Regions from separate parts of the Propioniciclava coleopterorum genome, predicted to be linked through region 2. Evidence: riboswitches for the same ligand, from Rfam matches in the RefSeq annotation. Region 2 holds a riboswitch; each other region holds the start of a gene.

Region 1 (3,910 bases), 1.8 Mb from region 2:
AAGGCGGCCGTCAGCAGCGGGTAGGCCGGCGGCGAGGCCGAGATCTCGTAGTGGTCGGCGCTTCCGCGGCCGGCCAGCAACGCGTCCAGCGCGGCGGCGTCCGGCACGTGGTGGTAGCCGGCCAGGTCGAAGACGTCGAGCGGGCGTCCATCCTCGTGCCGCGCCGGCTCGCCGGCCCGATGCCCGCCGTGAGGCTGCACCGACCCTCGCCCCGCCGCCTGGATCCCCAGGTGCCCCGACTCCGTCGTGGCGGGGTGCGGTGACTGCGCGGTCGCGACGGGGTGGGACGCCGGGTCGGCGACGTTGCCCACCATCGTGACGGGGCCGGGCGGGGACCACCACGCGCTGCGGGGCCGCGCCTGCGCAGGCGGCTCCGCGGTCAGGCGGGCGCCGTCCGGCAGCAGGGTCGGGACCTGCTGCTGGCAGTAGATGCACGTCCCGAACGGATTGTTGTGGTGGATCGTGCCGCCCGAGGACGCCGCCGCGCGCACCTGGAGCGCGGCCTTCCCCTCGATGTGTCCGGCGGCGACATAGCGGGCTTCGGGTGGGGTCTGGTCCATGACGGGCCTCCTGCCTCGGGACTGCGACGCTACGGCACCCGTCCCCGGGGCGGCCAGCCCGCGGCCGGCCGATGCCTGGGCGCGCGGCGGGCACGGGCTGTTCGAGCGGGTCACCAACCTGGTGCGGGTGCACGCGCCGGGCGCGGCCATCGCGTTCAACGCCACGCCCGAGGACACCTGGGAGGCGGCCGCCCGCTGGGTATGGTGACGCCGCGGCTGGGCGGGTTCCCGGTGGGCGGACGCCGCAGCGAAGTGAGCGGACGCCGCGGCGCCGGTCAGGCCCGCGGAAGCACCGTGTAGACCAGCCGCGCGAACTGGCCGACCCTGGTCGCCGACTCCAGCCGCAGCCGGTCGGACTCCACGCGCCGCGGCAGCAGCGGGGCGCCGCCCGCCAGGGCGACCGGCGCAACCGAGATCGCGATCTCGTCCAGGGCGTCCGCGTCGAGGAACTGCCCGGCGAGGTCCCCGCCCCCGACGACCCAGATGTCCCGGTCGCCGGCCGCCTCCCGGATCGCCGGCAGCGCGTCGCTCACCGGGCCGGACACGAACCGGATGTCGGTGCCCCGCGGGACGGGCAACGTCCGGGACGTGAAGACGAAGCACGGACGCTCGCCGTGGAACTCGGCCCAGCGCTCCGGGTGGGCGAGGATGTCGGACTCCTCCAGCACCCACTCGTAGGTGGTCGAGCCCTCGACCATGACGCCGGGGTCCGCGGGGAACAGGCCCTCGTCGGGCTGGGTGCCGTTCTCGACCGCGAAGAGCCAGGCCAGCGAGTTGTCCTCGTCGGCGATGAAGCCGTTGAGGGTGGTGGCGGTGTCGAAGATGATGCGTCCCATGCGTCCGACGCTGTCACACGCGGCTTCCCCGCGCCAGAGCGTCAGGGGAGCTCGAGCCCGACGACCTCGCCGATGACCGTCAGCGCCGGCGGCCGGACGCCCGCGGCGTCCGCGAGCGCGGGCAGCGACCCCAGCGTCCCGCGGACCACCGTCTGGCCGGGGAGCCCCGCGTCGGCGACGATCGCGGCCGGGGTGTCGGCGGCCATCCCGCGCGCGATCAGCCCGGCGCTGATCGCGGGCAGCGCCTTGACGCCCATCAGGATGACCAGCGTCCCGGCGAAGCGGGCCAGGGCGTCCCAGTCGACCGTCGAGGCGGGGTGATCGGGTCCGACGTGCCCGGTCACGACCGTGAACTGCTGCGTGATGCCGCGGTGCGTGACGGGGATGCCCGCGAGTTCGGGCCCCGCGATCGCCGACGACACCCCTGGGATGACGCGCACCGGGATGCCCGCCGCGGCGCACGCCAGCCACTCCTCGCTGCCGCGCCCGAACACGAACGGGTCACCGCCCTTAAAGCGCACGACGGTCGCGCCGGTGCGGGCGTGCTCCACGAGCAGGTCGTTGATGCGGTCCTGCGCGGTCTGAGCGCCGCGCGGGAACTTCGCCACGTCGATCAGCGTCGCGCCCGGGCGGCACTCTTCGAGGCAGGCCGCCGGGGCGAGGTGGTCGTACAGCACGACATCGGCCTCGCGCAGCGCCCGCAGCCCGCCGACGGTGAGCAGATCGGGATCCCCGGGCCGCCGCCGACCAGCACGACCTGGCCGACGCGCATAGGCGTCGCCGTGGGGGGAGCGGTGCGGCCGTCCGCCGCGGGATGGTTCTGGACCGGGGCATGAAGCGCCACGGAGCCTCCTCAGGTTTCCTCGCCCGAATGCGTAGCTCGGCAGCGGGGCGAGTTCCTGACTCACGGCCCTGGTGGGGGCCGCTCACAGTGGCGGGACCGTCCCGGAATCGCTGTCGCTCACCGGAGTTCCTCAGCACGTCGCTGCGGGCGTCAGTATGGCACACTCGCCCCCGACTCCCCGGGCCGAAAGGACGCCGACGCCATGCGCCTCCCCCTCGCCACCGCGGCCGGACTGCTGCTGGGCTGGCTGGCCGACCGGGCGCTCGGCGACCCCCGCCGGTTCCATCCCGTCGCCGGCTTCGGGCGCGCCGCCGGGATGCTGGAGGAGCGCTGGTACGCCGACTCCCGCGTCCGGGGTGCCGCGCACGAGGCCGTCCTCGTCGGGGGCGCGGTGGCCCTGGGCGTCGTCGCCGAGCGCTGCGTGCGCGAGCGACCGCTGCTGCGCGCCGCGCTGACCGGGGTGGCGACCTGGGCCGTGCTGGGTGGGCGCTCGCTCGCGGCCGAGGCCGAGGCGATCGCGGACGCCCTCGCGGCCGACGACATCACCGCCGCGCGCGGGCGCGTCCGGAACCTGGTCAGCCGCGACCCGGCGACCCTGGACGCCGCCGGCATCGCCCGCGCGACGGTTGAGTCGGTCGCCGAGAACACCTCCGACGCGGTGGTGGCGCCGCTGTTCTGGGGCGCGGTCGCCGGCGTCCCGGGGCTGCTGGGCTACCGCGCGATCAACACCCTCGACGCGATGGTCGGCTACCGCAACGCGCGCTACGAGCGCTTCGGGTGGGCCGCCGCGCGCGTCGACGACGTGGCCAACTGGGTGCCGGCGCGGTTGGCCGGCGCGCTGGCGGTGGCGTGCGCGCCGCTGGTGGGCGGGAGCCGCGCCGCCGCCGTGAGGGCGGTGCGGGAGCAGGCGTCCGCGCATCCGAGCCCCAACGCCGGCGTGGTCGAGGCCGCCTTCGCGGGGCCCTGGGGGTGCGACTGGGGGGACGCAACGTCTACGGGGGCGTCGTCGAGGACCGCGGCGAACTCGGCTACGGCGACCCGCCGACCCCGGAGGACGTGCCGCGCGCCACCCGGCTGGCGGGCGCGGTGTCCGCCGGCGCGCTCGCCGCCACGGTGCTCGGACGCCTCGCGCCGGCGCTGTGGCCGCGGCACCGGCCGCGCTGAGGAAGGCGATTTCCCCGGCGGGATCTGCCCCGCCACAAGGCATTCGGGGATCCATCGCGGTTTCTCAGGATTCTTTCAGGGTGGTTGTGAGTCCCTTCCGACTTATCCACAGAAATCGTGGAAATGCGGCGGTTGTCCACATTCGAATGGTGGACAACTGGCGCGAAAGGGGCGGCGTTCCTTAGAGTCGGGCTCGTCCCACACCCCCGGACGACGAGGACCCACCCCCATGGATGCTCACCCTTCGCCACCTTCGCGACCCCTCGTGAGGCTGCGCCGCAGCCCCGCCTGGCTGGCCTTCGGCGTGGTGGCCGTGTGCCTGGGCGGATTGTTGTCCGCATTCGTGTATCTGAATGCGGTCGAATCCCAGCCGGTTCTTCGGGTGAATCGCACCGTGTACCGGGGCGAGGTGTTGGCGGCCGCCGATCTCGATGTTGTGCAGGTGGGATCGGGCCTCGACCTGCGCACCGTGCCCGATCGCCGCATCGGGGAAGTGGTCGGCCAGG
Region 2 (3,910 bases):
CAGCGAGCGGGCCGCCGTGTCGGACCAGATCAGCAGGATGGCCCCGGCCGCGGCGGACAGCGGCAGCAGGACGGCGTGCCGCGCCCCGACGAGGAACCGGACGATGTGGGGCACCGTCAGCCCCACGAAGCCGATCGGGCCGACGAACGCGACCGTGCCGGCGGCGGCCAGCGCCGTGCCGAGCATCAGCGTCCACCGGGCCCGGTTCACCGCGACGCCGAGCGACGCCGCCGCGGACTCGCCGAAGCTGAAGGCGTCCAGCGTGCGGGCGTGGCCGAGCGTGAGGGCGAGGACGGCGGCGGCCAGGACGAGCGTGATCGACGTCGTGGGCCAGCGCAGCCCGGCCATGGTCCCGAGCATCCACTCCATCGCCGAGCGGGCGGCAGTGTTGTGGCCGAAGACCATGATCATCAGCGAGGTGAGCGCCCCGCACAGCTGCCCCACGGCGACGCCGGCGAGGATGGTCCGGCTGGCGGGCAGGTCGCCGGAGCGGCCCCGCGCCAGGGCCAGGACGATCGCCAGGGCGGCCAGGGCCCCGGCGAACGAGGCCGCCATCATCAGCAGCGACTGCGGGGCGAGGACCCCGACGCCGAAGACCAGCACGAACACCGCCCCCACCGAGGCGCCGCTGGACACGCCGAGCAGGTAGGGGTCGGCGAGCTCGTTCCCGGTCAGGGACTGCAGCACCGCCCCGCACACCGCCAGCACGGCGCCGACGCAGGCGGCCCCCAGCACGCGCGGCGCCCGCAGCCGCCACACGATGTCGTCCTGCAGCGCCGTGACGCCCGCGCCCTCGATCAGGCGCAGCCGGCGGGCGATGACCGCGACGACGTCGGTCCACGGGACCTGCACCGAGCCGATGCCCAGCGCGATCACCATGGAGATCAGCAGCAGCACCGCCAGCCCGAGCGCGACCGGCGCGACGGGCGGCCGCCCGGCCGGGGGCGCCGGCCGGGGGCGGTGACGGGCGAGCGGTCGGACCCGCGCGTCGGCCACCATCTCAGGCGGGCAACCGCTCGAGCTGCTCCGCGAGGCTCCGCGCCCCGTCGATCAGCCCGACGCCGGGCGTGGACTGCGAGAAGGCCACCGTGACGATCCGGCCCTCGCGGACCGCGCGGAGGTTCTGCAGCACCGGGTCCGCCTGCAGGTGGGCCCGCTTCTGCTCGGCGGGGTCCCACGAGGCGTCGACCGTGACGATCACGTCCGGGTCGGCGGCGACGACCTGCTCCCACGAGACGCTCGCCCACGCCTTCGGCTGGTCGGCGAACACGTTGGTGGCGCCCACGGCGTCCAGGACGAGCGCGGGGCCGCCCCCGGCGCCGCCCACCGACGGCGCGGTGTCGCCGCCGTCCCACCACACGACGCGCAGACCGTCGCCGGCGCGGTCGGCGCGCAGGGACGCGAGCCGGGTGCGCTGGGCCTCGATCAGGGCGGTGGCCTCGGCGTCGCGGCCGAAGATGGCCCCGACCTCGCCGATGCCGGTCCAGACGTTCTCGAAGGTCGCCGCGGGGCGGTCGGCCACGTTCGGGCACCCGAACGGGTCGATGTAGGTGCCGATGCCGGACGCCGCGAGTTCCTCGCGTGACCCGACCCCCTTCTCGCCGAAGGCGCTGTTGTAGGACGCCAGCGCGAAGTCCGGGGTGGCCTGGAGGAACGCCTCGCGCGTGGGGTACTGCTCGGCGAGCACCGGCACCGTGGCGTAGGCGGCCTCGAGGTGCTCGGCGATCGCGTCGTCGAGGTAGGCCGTGCCCGCCAACTGGCCGGCGGCCCCCACCGAGAGCACCTCCTCGATGACCCCCTGGTTGAGCGCGACGGCGCGGGCGGGCGGCGCGTCCAGGGTCAGCGGCACGCCGCAGTTGGTGAGCGAGACGTGGAACGGGGCCTGCGACTCCGACGGCGACGAGCCCGGGGTGGCGTCCGGCGCGCCGGCGCAGCCGGTGAGGGCCAGCCCGGCGGCCAGGCCGAGGGCGACGAGACGGGTGATGGGTGATGAGGGACGCATGGGCGACTCCTTCGCGAACGGTCCTGACGCGGGACCGGAATGAACACGGACGCGTCCAGCCGGTCTTCGGACTCGGAATCACACGCCTCCGGCACCTTCCCGGGATCACTCCCAGTGGTGTCTTGCCGGAGGCATCATCCTCACCGCTGCGCGACAGTTCCGGACTCTCACCGGATTCCCACCCCTCGACGGATCGAGGGCGCTGGACGCCCTGAAGGTACCACGCGGCCGCACCCGGCCACGCCGGTCCCCCGGCGCCGGACGGCGCGGCGTTCGCCGGAACGCAAGCACCACGGGGTCGGACAGCGGAGGGCGGAGGAAGGGCCCCGACCCACGACCGTCAGGTCGGCGCCGCCGGGGCACCGGGGCTTGTCAGGCCCCGGACGCGGGGACGCCGGGTCCGGGCGGGGTGAAGCCGCCGAGCGCGCGGATCCGTGGCTCGTCCCGCAGGCGGTCCACCAGGGCGTGCAGGCCGGGCGGCTCGGGGTCGAAGGGGTCGTCCCACGCCATCTTGACGGTCTGCGGCGCCGCGGGCGTCGGCCCCGGCAGGTCGTGCACCGCGAAGCTCGCCCAGTCCACGGCGATGTCCCGCTCGCGGGACCGGGCGGCATCCAGCACGAGGCCGCGGGCGCGCGCCCGGGACGCCGACGGGGCCCGCGTCAGGGCCGCCGCGACGGCGGCCGGATCGGCGATCGGCTCCGCGCCGGACTGCAGCAGCGCAGCCAGCCCGCGGGGGCGTCCGGAGGCGTCGGCGCCGAGCTCGTGCCAGCGCAGGTCGAGGGCGTCGAGCCGCGGGTCGTCGGGGGCGATCCGGTGCCGCTCGGCCCACCCCCGGATCAGGCGGCGCTTGGCGCCCCACTCGGTGCCCTCGGTGCGGCCGGCGTCCAGGTCGTCCAGGAGCCGCGTCCAGGCGGCGTGGGCCGCCGCGCCCTCGGCGTCTCCGGACTCGGCCAGGGCGCGGGTGGCGTCGAGGTGGGCGCGCTGCAGCGCCCGGGCGGTCGTGGCTCCCCCGCCGGCGGCCGGGACGGCGGCGTCCGGGTCGACGGTCCAGGCCCGCAGCGCGGCGAGCGGGTCCGCGGGGCCCGGCGGGGGCGCGCCGCCCGCCTCGGCGCGCCGCAGCACGAGCTCGGTGGCGGCGACCGTCAGCCACATCACGGCGTCCAGGCTGGTGGTGTCGCCGGAGATGACGTGCAGCCGGCGGTAGCGCGCCGGGTCGGCGTGCGGCTCGTCGCGGGTGTTGATCAGGGGGCGGCTGCGGGTGGTCTGGTTGGACACCACGTCGCCGAGGAGGTCGCCGCGCTGCGACAGCGTGAACCGGCCGCGCCGCCAGTGCCCGGCGCCGCCGATGAGTTGGCGGCTCACCAGGAAGCCGATCAGCCAGTCCGCCAGCACCCGCGGGTCGGTGTCGCGGGCGACGAGGTAGTTCTCGTGGCTACCCCAGGTGTTGCCGTAGGAGTCGGTGTTGTTGCGGAACAGCCGGAACGTCACGTCGTGGCCCTCGTCGGCCTCGGCGGCCCGCGCCTGCGCCGCCAGGTCGACCAGGAGCGCGTCGCCGGCCCGCTGCGCGATCACCAGGTCGGCCGCCGACGTGCACTCAGGCGTGGCGTACTCCGGGTGCGACCCGATGTCGAGGTAGAGCCGGCCGCCGTTGCCCAGGAACGCGTTGGTCGAGGCGAACCGCGCCGCCAGGGGCGTGAAGAGCCGCGCCGCGGCCTCGTCGGAGGCCAGCCGCTTGCCGTCGGCGGTCGCCAGCAGCCCGTACTCGGTCTCGATCCCGACGATGCGGCGCATGGCCCGTCCTAGAGCTTGACGGCGTCCAGGAGGGCGCCGAGTTCGTCGCGGGTGACCTCGCGCAGTTCGCCCGGACGCAGCCGGCCCATCCGCACCGGCCCGATCTGGGTGCGCGAG
Region 3 (3,910 bases), 1.4 Mb from region 2:
GACGTCCGCGGCGAGTTCGGCCCAGTCGTGCGGCGTGGGGAGGTGCACGCCGGCGTCCGCGAAGAGCTGCGCGACCCGCGGCGTGGCCGGCGTCCAGTCGCCCCCGACGTAGCGGCGGAAGTACTCCCCGGACGCGTAGGTCGACCGCTCGAAGCCGTCGAACGTCTCGCCCCGTTCGCGCGCGATCGCGCAGGACGCCCGCACCGCGTGGAAGGCGACGGTGTAGAAGTACAGGTTGGTGAAGTCCAGCCCCTCCGGCGAGCCGTAGTGGATCGCCTCGCGCGCCAGGTACCCGTGCAGGTTCATCTGCCCCAGTCCGATCGCGTGGCTCATGGCGTTGCCGCGCTCGATGCTGGGCACGCACGCGATGTCGGACTGGTCCGAGACGGCGGTCAGGGCGCGGACGGCCACCTCCACGGTGCGGCCGAGGTCGCCTGAGTCCATCGCCCGGGCGATGTTGAGCGAGCCGAGGTTGCAGGAGATGTCCTTGCCGACGACGTCGTAGGACAGGTCGTCGTGATAGGTCGACGGCGTGGAGACCTGCAGGATCTCCGAGCACAGGTTCGACATCGTCACGCGCCCGTCGATCGGGTTGGCGCGGTTCACCGTGTCCTCGAAGACGATGTAGGGGTAGCCCGACTCGAACTGGATCTCGGCGAGCGTCTGGAAGAACTTGCGCGCGTTGATCTTCTTCTTGCCGATGCGGCCGTCGTCGACGAGCTCGTGGTACTTCTCGCTGATCGAGATCTCGGTGAACGGGACGCCGTGGACCCGCTCGATGTCGTAGGGGCTGAACAGGTACATGTCCTCGCCGGCGCGCGCCAGCTCGAAGGTGATGTCGGGGATGACGACGCCCAGCGACAGCGTCTTGATCCGGATCTTCTCGTCGGCGTTCTCGCGCTTGGTGTCCAGGAAGCTCAGGATGTCGGGGTGGTGGGCGTGCAGGTACACCGCGCCCGCGCCCTGGCGCGCGCCGAGCTGGTTGGCGTAGGAGAAGGAGTCCTCCAGCAGCTTCATCACCGGGATCACGCCCGAGGACTGGTTCTGGATCTTCTTGATCGGGGCGCCCGACTCGCGGATGTTGCTCAGCGACAGCGCCACGCCGCCGCCCCGTTTGGACAGCTGCAGCGAGGAGTTGATCGCCCGGGCGATCGACTCCATGTTGTCCTCCACGCGCAGCAGGAAGCAGGAGACGAGTTCGCCGCGCTGCGCCTTGCCGGCGTTCAGGAAGGTCGGGGTCGCCGGCTGGAAGCGTCCCGCCATGATCTCGTCGGTGATCTGCTCGGCCAGCGCGCGGTCGCCCGCGGCGAGGGTCAGGGCGACCATGCAGACGCGGTCCTCGAACCGCTCGAGGTAGCGGCTGCCGTCGAAGGTCTTCAGCGTGTAGGAGGTGTAGTACTTGAACGCGCCCATGAAGGTCGGGAACCGGAACTTCACCGCGTAGGCCCGCTTGAACAGCGACTTCACGAAGTCGAACCCGTAGGCGTCCAGGACGCCGGCCTCGTAGTAGCCCTCCTCCACCAGGTAGTCGAGCTTCTCCTTCAGCGAGTGGAAGAAGACGGTGTTCTGGTTGACGTGCTGCAGGAAGTACTGCCGGGCGGCGAGCCGATCGGCGTCGAACTGGATGCGGCCGTCCGCGTCGTAGAGGTTCAGCAGCGCGTTCAGCGCGTGGTGGTCGAGGCGGTGGACGTCGGCTTGGTCGGTGCCGGGGTCGGTGAGAACGGTGGAAGCCATGAGTGGAGCCCTTCGCGGACAGCCTCGACGTCGTCGGGCGTGCCCATCAGTTCGAACTGGTAGAGGTGGGGGACGCCGCACTTGGCGGCGATGATCGTGCCGGCGAGGCAGTAGGCCTCGCCGAAGTTGGTGTTGCCGGCGGTGATGACGCCCCTGATCAGGGCGCGGTTGTCGACGTCGTTGAGGAAGCGGATGACCTGCTTGGGGACCGCGCCGCCCTGGTTGCCGCCGCCGTAGGTGGGGACGACCAGCACGTAGGGTGCGGCCGCCCGCAGCGGTTCGTCCGAGCCGCGCAGCGGGATCCGGGACGCGGGCAGGCCCAGCTTGGACACGAAGCGATGGGTGTTCTCCGAGGTGGAGGAGAAGTACACCAGCCGGACAGCGGCCTGGGCGGCCGCCACGTCAGGCCGCGGCGACGCGTGCGGCCGCCGCCTGGATCCGATCCGGACGGAACCCGGACCAGTGCTCGTCGTCGGCGACCACGACCGGCGCCTGCTGGTAGCCCAGGGCCAACACCTCGAGGAGCGCGGCCTCGTCCGCGGCCAGGTCGACGACCTCGTAGGCCAGGCCGAGCTTGTCCAGCGCCCGGTAGGTGGCCGTGCACTGCACGCAGGCGGGCTTGCTGTAGATGGTGATGCTCACGTGAGGGAGTCCCTTCCGTCCGATCCGTCGCGAAGTGGGTGTGCCTGCGCAGCCGACGAAAAGGGGTGGGACCGACGCGGACCGGAGGGTCCGCCGCGGCGCAGCCCTCCCGCGAGGCCGAGCAAACGGGCGCCCGGGCGTCCGGGGACGCGTCGGGCGGCAGAGGCAGGTCTTCGGACTCGTGGGCTGGGACCGGCTGTACGTGCCGGTCGGTCCTACTGGCCGTCGCTTCCCAGGACGTGGCGTCCCAGTGCTGTTGACGGCGGTCGTTCCCACTCACCGCTGCGGGGCAGTTCCGGACTCTCACCGGATTCCCTCTTGCGACGACCCACCTGGCTGGTGGGCCGAACCGCTGCGTCCGCCACTATATACGGAAAATCACACGGCTGTAACCCCCACATCTAGTGGGCGGGGGCTCAGGTGGCGTCGTCGAAGGCGCCCGTCACCCAGCCGATGTGGCGGGCAGCGGACGCCGCGACCACCCGGTCGGCGTCCTCGGTGATGGCGTTGGCGAAGTTGGACCAGAGCCGGGAGTAGCTGCGCTCGCCCAGCGTGGCGAGCATCCGCTCGACCGTCGAGCCCGACAGCGGGATCCGATTGGGGTAGCTGCGCATGAAGCTCACGCTGCTGCGGTCGGGGTTGGCCATGATCGTGTCGCCGGCCAGCAGGACGCCGCGGCCGTCCGCGCCGGACGTCCAGTGCAGGACGAGGCTGCCCGCGAAGTGGCCGCCGAGCGTGACGATCTCGGCGTCCTCGGCCAGGCGGTGGGCGCCCTCGATCTCCACCAGGCGCTCGTCGCGCCGCTGCACCCAGCCCGCGTCCGGACGCGAAATCAGCACCGGCGCGTCGTCCAGCGCCCGCGACCAGGCGACCTGGGCGCCGTACATGTGCGGGTGGCTCGCGACCACCGCGATCACCGGGCCCAGGCTTTCGATGAACCCGACCGCGCCGCGGTCGACCAGGCCGATCGGGTCCCACAGCACGACCCCGTCCGCCGTCCGGATCACCTGCATCGTTTGACCGATGCCGACGTCGGACGCGGTCACGCTCCACTGTCGCTCGTCCACCTGGCCGACCGTCACGACCGAGCGCGCCGCGAGATCCGCCTGGGTCGTCCACGCCTGCCCGGACGCGGGCACCCACTGCCGCTCGTCGGCGCAGATCGGGCAGACCGCGGGGAGCGGCGTCGTCGCCTCCACCCCGCAGGTGGCGCAGCTGATGAGGTCCGGTTCGAACGTGGTCGCCATGGTCGCTCCTCGGGTCGTGCCTCGAGGCTAGGCCCGATCCCGCGCAGGCGGAACCCCGCCGACCCGCCTCGGGGGCGGTGCCGATCCCGGCAAGACGGACCATTGACCGCCGAACAACTCGTATGCATACTTGCATGCAAACAACGGCGTGACACCTCTGGAGGACGAGAACAACATGAGCGAGACGGGCGCGGAGCTGCTGGTGGCATCCCTGGGGGCAGCCGGGCTGACCACCATCTTCGGGGTCCCCGGCGATACGGGGGTCGCGTTCTACGACGCGCTCGAGT
Region 4 (3,910 bases), 1.7 Mb from region 2:
GCGGCCGGTTGCGGCGCTGTCGGGTGGTGAGCCCGTCGTCGGGCACGGTCGTCGGCTGTCCCTGCGGCATCAGGCCGCTCCCTTCGTGCGGTTCGTGACGCGGCGGGACGCGGGGCGCGCGCCGGAGGCTGGTGACCCTGGTGTGGGGCCGAACGCGGCGTCGTGGCCGGGTGCGGCGTCGCGCCAGGCGTGGACGGCGCCGGTCAGCGCCTGGGCGCTCACCTCGTCGACGCCGACGTGCTCCGCGTTCAGCGCCGCGGCCAGCGTGCGGGCCAGTCCGAGCCGCAGCGGCCCCGATTCGCTGTCGATCACCACCGCGCTGACGCCCAGTCGGGCGATCCCGGACGCCGCCCGCCCGGCCCGCGCGAGGGCGTCCGGGCCGGCGTTGGCGCGGCCGTCGGTGACGACCACGAGCAGCGGACGCGTCCGCGGGTCCCGGACGCGCTCGCGCAGGATCACCCGCGCCGCCTCCTCCAGCCCCTCGGCCAGCGGTGTCCGGCCGCCGGCGGGCAGGTCCTCCAGCCGGGACGCGGCGATGTCGATCGAACCCGTGGGCGGCAGCGCCACCTCGGCGCCGGAGCGCCGGAACGTGACCAGCCCGACGCGGTCCCGGCGGCGGTAGGCGTCCAGCAGCAGCGACAGGATCGCGGTCTTCACCGCGGTCATCCGGCGCCGGGCGGCCATCGAGCCAGAGGCGTCCACGCAGAACAGGATGAGGTTCGCCTCGCGGCCCTCCCGGGCGGCGACGCGCAGGTCGGACGCCTCCAGCCGCACCCGGCCGCCGTCCGCGCGGCGCGCGCCCTGGTGCCGGGCGGCCGCGATCAGCGTCTCGACGAGGTGCAGCGATCCCGCCCCGGACGCCGCGGGCTCGGCCCCGATCCGGCGGCCCTGGGTCGAGAGCGCGCGGCTGCGGCGTCCCGCGCTGCCGGCGCCCATCCCGCGGACCGCGAACAGCCGGGGCGGTAGGGCGCGGCCGCGGTGACCGTCCTGTCCGGTCCGGCGTCGGCGGGGGCGTCCAGCGGCGGCGGGTCGAGGTCCTCGGGCGGGGCGGAGCCCTGGGGATCGGTCGCCGGCTGCGGGGCGTCGGAGCGTCCGGTCGGGTCGGAACCCTCGGGTGCGTCGGGGCGCCCGGGGGCGTCGGTCGCAGGCTCGCCGGACCCGTCGGTGTCATCGGCGGCCTCCTGACCGGGATCGTCCGGGCCGGGGTCGTCCGGGCCGGGGTCGTCCGGGCCGTCGGGCTCGGGCGGCAGGTCGTCGGGGTCGGGCTCGGGCTCGTCGTCGCCCAGGAGTCGGTCGAGCAGGTCCTCGTCGAGGCCGGGGGCGTCGAACGGGTTGCGGCGCCGGCGGTGCGGCAGGGCGAGCAGCGCGGCCTGCCGGATGTCGGCGCGCGTCACGGTGCCGCGTCCGGACCAGGCGGCGTGCGCGACCGCGGCGCGGGCTGTGACGATGTCGGCGCGCAGGCCGTCCACCTCGAAGCCGGCGCACACCCGGGCGATCGCGGCGAGCGCCGCCCCGCTGAGCGCCACCGAGCCGATTCGGGCGCGGGCGTCCCCGATCCGGGCGCTCAGTGCGGCGTCCTGCGGCGCGAACCGGGCGGCGAAGGCGGCGGGGCCGGCGTCGAAGGCGAGCCGGCGGCGCACCACCTCGACCCGGTGCCCCGGATCGCGCGGCGCGGCGACCTCCACCGTGAGCCCGAACCGGTCCAGCAGCTGCGGACGCAGTTCGCCCTCCTCGGGGTTCATCGTGCCGATCAGGACGAAGCGGGCGGCGTGCTCGACCGAGATGCCGTCGCGCTCGATGGTGGCGCGTCCCATCGCGGCGGCGTCCAGCAGGAGGTCGACCAGGTGGTCGTGCAGCAGGTTCACCTCGTCGACGTAGAGGATGCCGCGGTGCGCCCGGGCGAGCAGCCCCGGCTCGAACGTCACCCGCCCCGCCGACAGGGCGCTCTGCAGGTGGATCGACCCGAGCACGCGATCCTCGGTGGCGCCGACGGGCAACTCCACCAGCCGCACGGGCCGGGTGCGTCGCGCGCGTCCCGCGGCCGGCCATTCCGCGACGGGGTGGTCGTCGGACGCCGCCCCGCCGTGGTCGTCGCGTGCCGCCCCGGGACGCACGCCCGGGCCGGGCGACGGCGTGGCGGCGGGCACGTCGGGCGACGTGGCGGTGGGGTCGTCGGGGTCGATCGAGAACCGGTCCCCTTCGAAGACGTCGACGGGGGGCAGCACCGCGGCGAGCGCGCGGACGGCGGTGGACTTGGCGGTCCCCTTCTCGCCGCGGATCAGCACACCGCCGATCTCCGGGGAGATGGTGGACAACACCAGGGCCAGGCCCATGTCGTCGAGGTCGTCGGCCTCGCAGCCGACGATGGCCGAAAAGGGGTACTGCAGTGGCATGTGAGGCTCCCGCTCTGTCGCCAACCGGTCGGTCGTGGCGCGAGGCCGGTCTTCGGACTTGGCCGAGTCCCCTCCCGGGGCTCGGTTCACCGCAGCGGGCCTGTGCCGGAATCTCACCGGCTTCCCAGATTCTCCCCGTCGCGCGCGCTTCGCCGTCTCCGACGAACGTCACTTCGGGGCACCTCGTGCCGCCGCCCACGATAGCGTGGTGACCCGTGTTGAACCGCGTCGATCCCACCCGCCGGTTGACCGTGGTCGGGATCGGCGCGGACGGTCTCGCCGGGCTCCCCGCCGCGTCCCGCGCCCTCATCGAGGACGCCGATGTGCTGCTGGGCGCCCCCCGGCAACTCGCGCTCGTCCCGGAGGCCGCCGACCAGCGCCGCCTCACGTGGCCCTCCCCGCTGAAGGCGGGCCTGCCTGGCCTGCTGGCGAAGCTGCCGCAGGGCGACGTGGTGGCCGTCGCGTCGGGCGACCCGCTGGTGTCCGGCATCGGCGCGACCCTGGTCGAACTCCTCGGGGCGGACGCCGTCCGCATCGTGCCCGCCGTCTCCTCGGTGGCGCTCGCCCGCGCCGAACTGGGCTGGTCGGCCGCGGACACCGCCGTCGTCAGCCTCGTCGGGCGTCCGATCGGCCTGCTGGCCCGCGAACTCGCGCCCGGACGCCGCGTGCTCGCCCTGTCCGCGGACGAGACGACCCCGGCCGCCGTCGCCGCCCTGCTCGTGGGCGCGGGCTACGGGGCGAGCCGGCTGCACGTCCTGGGCGACCTCGGCTCGGCCGCCGCGTCCCGGATCGACGGGATCGCCGACGCCTGGTCGGCCCGCTCGCCGCGGCTGAACGTGGTGGGCATCGAGGTCGTCGGGCCGCACCGCCTGGGCTGGACGCCCGGTCTGCCCGACACGGCCTACGCCCACGACGGCCAACTGACCAAGCGCGACCTGCGCGCCTCGGCCCTGGCGCGGCTGGCGCCCACGCCCGGCGGGCTGCTGTGGGACGTCGGCGCCGGCGCCGGTTCCGTCGGCATCGAGTGGTTGCGCGCGCACCCGACGTGCCGGGCGATCGCGATCGAGTCCAACCCGGAGCGGGCCACACGGATCATGCGCAACGCCACCACGCTCGGCGTGCCGGGGCTGCGCGTGGTGCGCGGGGCTGCGCCCGAGGCGCTCGCCGGGCTCCCCGAGCCGGACGCGATCTTCGTCGGTGGCGGCGCGAGCGTCCCGGGTGTGCTCGACACCTGCCTGGCCGCACTGCGTCCCGGCGGGCGGCTGGTCGTCCACGGCGTCACGCTGGAGACCGAGATGCGGCTCGCCGGCCTGTTCGCCGAGCGCGGGGGCGAACTGACCCGCATCGGCATCGAGGTCGCCGCACCGCTGGGCTCCTTCACCGGCTGGACCCCCGCCCGCTGCGTCACCCAGTGGGCCTGGACCAAGCCCGCCTGAGCCGTTCCGGCTACCGGCGCTTGATGGTGCGGTCGCGGCGCGGGTCGTACAGGTAGGACTCCCCCGCCGAAGCCGGATCGA

The links. Region 2 has a riboswitch for cobalamin ahead of G7070_RS17000 (ABC transporter substrate-binding protein). Riboswitches for the same ligand answer to the same signal wherever they lie in the genome.
Region 1: another riboswitch for cobalamin. It lies ahead of cobA (uroporphyrinogen-III C-methyltransferase); the one in region 2 lies ahead of G7070_RS17000 (ABC transporter substrate-binding protein).
Region 3: another riboswitch for cobalamin. It lies ahead of nrdH (glutaredoxin-like protein NrdH); the one in region 2 lies ahead of G7070_RS17000 (ABC transporter substrate-binding protein).
Region 4: another riboswitch for cobalamin. It lies ahead of G7070_RS09060 (ATP-binding protein); the one in region 2 lies ahead of G7070_RS17000 (ABC transporter substrate-binding protein).

The regions. Positions count from the first base shown of each region.
Region 1 covers NZ_CP049865.1:1,741,504-1,745,413, forward strand. The annotation lists gene G7070_RS08375 (Imm1 family immunity protein) at 1-617, opposite strand, end outside; gene G7070_RS08380 (hypothetical protein) at 559-768, shown strand; gene G7070_RS08385 (dihydrofolate reductase family protein) at 836-1,396, opposite strand; partial or broken gene cobA (uroporphyrinogen-III C-methyltransferase) at 1,438-2,168, opposite strand; cobalamin riboswitch at 2,270-2,396, opposite strand; gene cbiB (adenosylcobinamide-phosphate synthase CbiB) at 2,443-3,910, shown strand, end outside.
Region 2 covers NZ_CP049865.1:3,587,939-3,591,848, forward strand. The annotation lists gene G7070_RS16995 (FecCD family ABC transporter permease) at 1-903, opposite strand, end outside; gene G7070_RS17000 (ABC transporter substrate-binding protein) at 1,001-2,002, opposite strand; cobalamin riboswitch at 2,043-2,224, opposite strand; gene G7070_RS17005 (proteasome accessory factor PafA2 family protein) at 2,375-3,793, opposite strand; gene G7070_RS17010 (pseudouridine synthase) at 3,802-3,910, opposite strand, start outside.
Region 3 covers NZ_CP049865.1:2,179,899-2,183,808, forward strand. The annotation lists gene nrdE (class 1b ribonucleoside-diphosphate reductase subunit alpha) at 1-1,734, opposite strand, end outside; gene nrdI (class Ib ribonucleoside-diphosphate reductase assembly flavoprotein NrdI) at 1,662-2,135, opposite strand; gene nrdH (glutaredoxin-like protein NrdH) at 2,137-2,376, opposite strand; cobalamin riboswitch at 2,524-2,745, opposite strand; gene G7070_RS10420 (MBL fold metallo-hydrolase) at 2,793-3,623, opposite strand; gene G7070_RS10425 (thiamine pyrophosphate-binding protein) at 3,799-3,910, shown strand, end outside.
Region 4 covers NZ_CP049865.1:1,888,958-1,892,867, reverse strand. The annotation lists gene cobO (cob(I)yrinic acid a,c-diamide adenosyltransferase) at 1-70, opposite strand, end outside; gene G7070_RS17750 (vWA domain-containing protein) at 70-936, opposite strand; partial or broken gene G7070_RS09060 (ATP-binding protein) at 1,314-2,393, opposite strand; cobalamin riboswitch at 2,434-2,579, opposite strand; gene cbiE (precorrin-6y C5,15-methyltransferase (decarboxylating) subunit CbiE) at 2,609-3,829, shown strand; gene G7070_RS09050 (cobalt-precorrin-4/precorrin-4 C(11)-methyltransferase) at 3,840-3,910, opposite strand, start outside.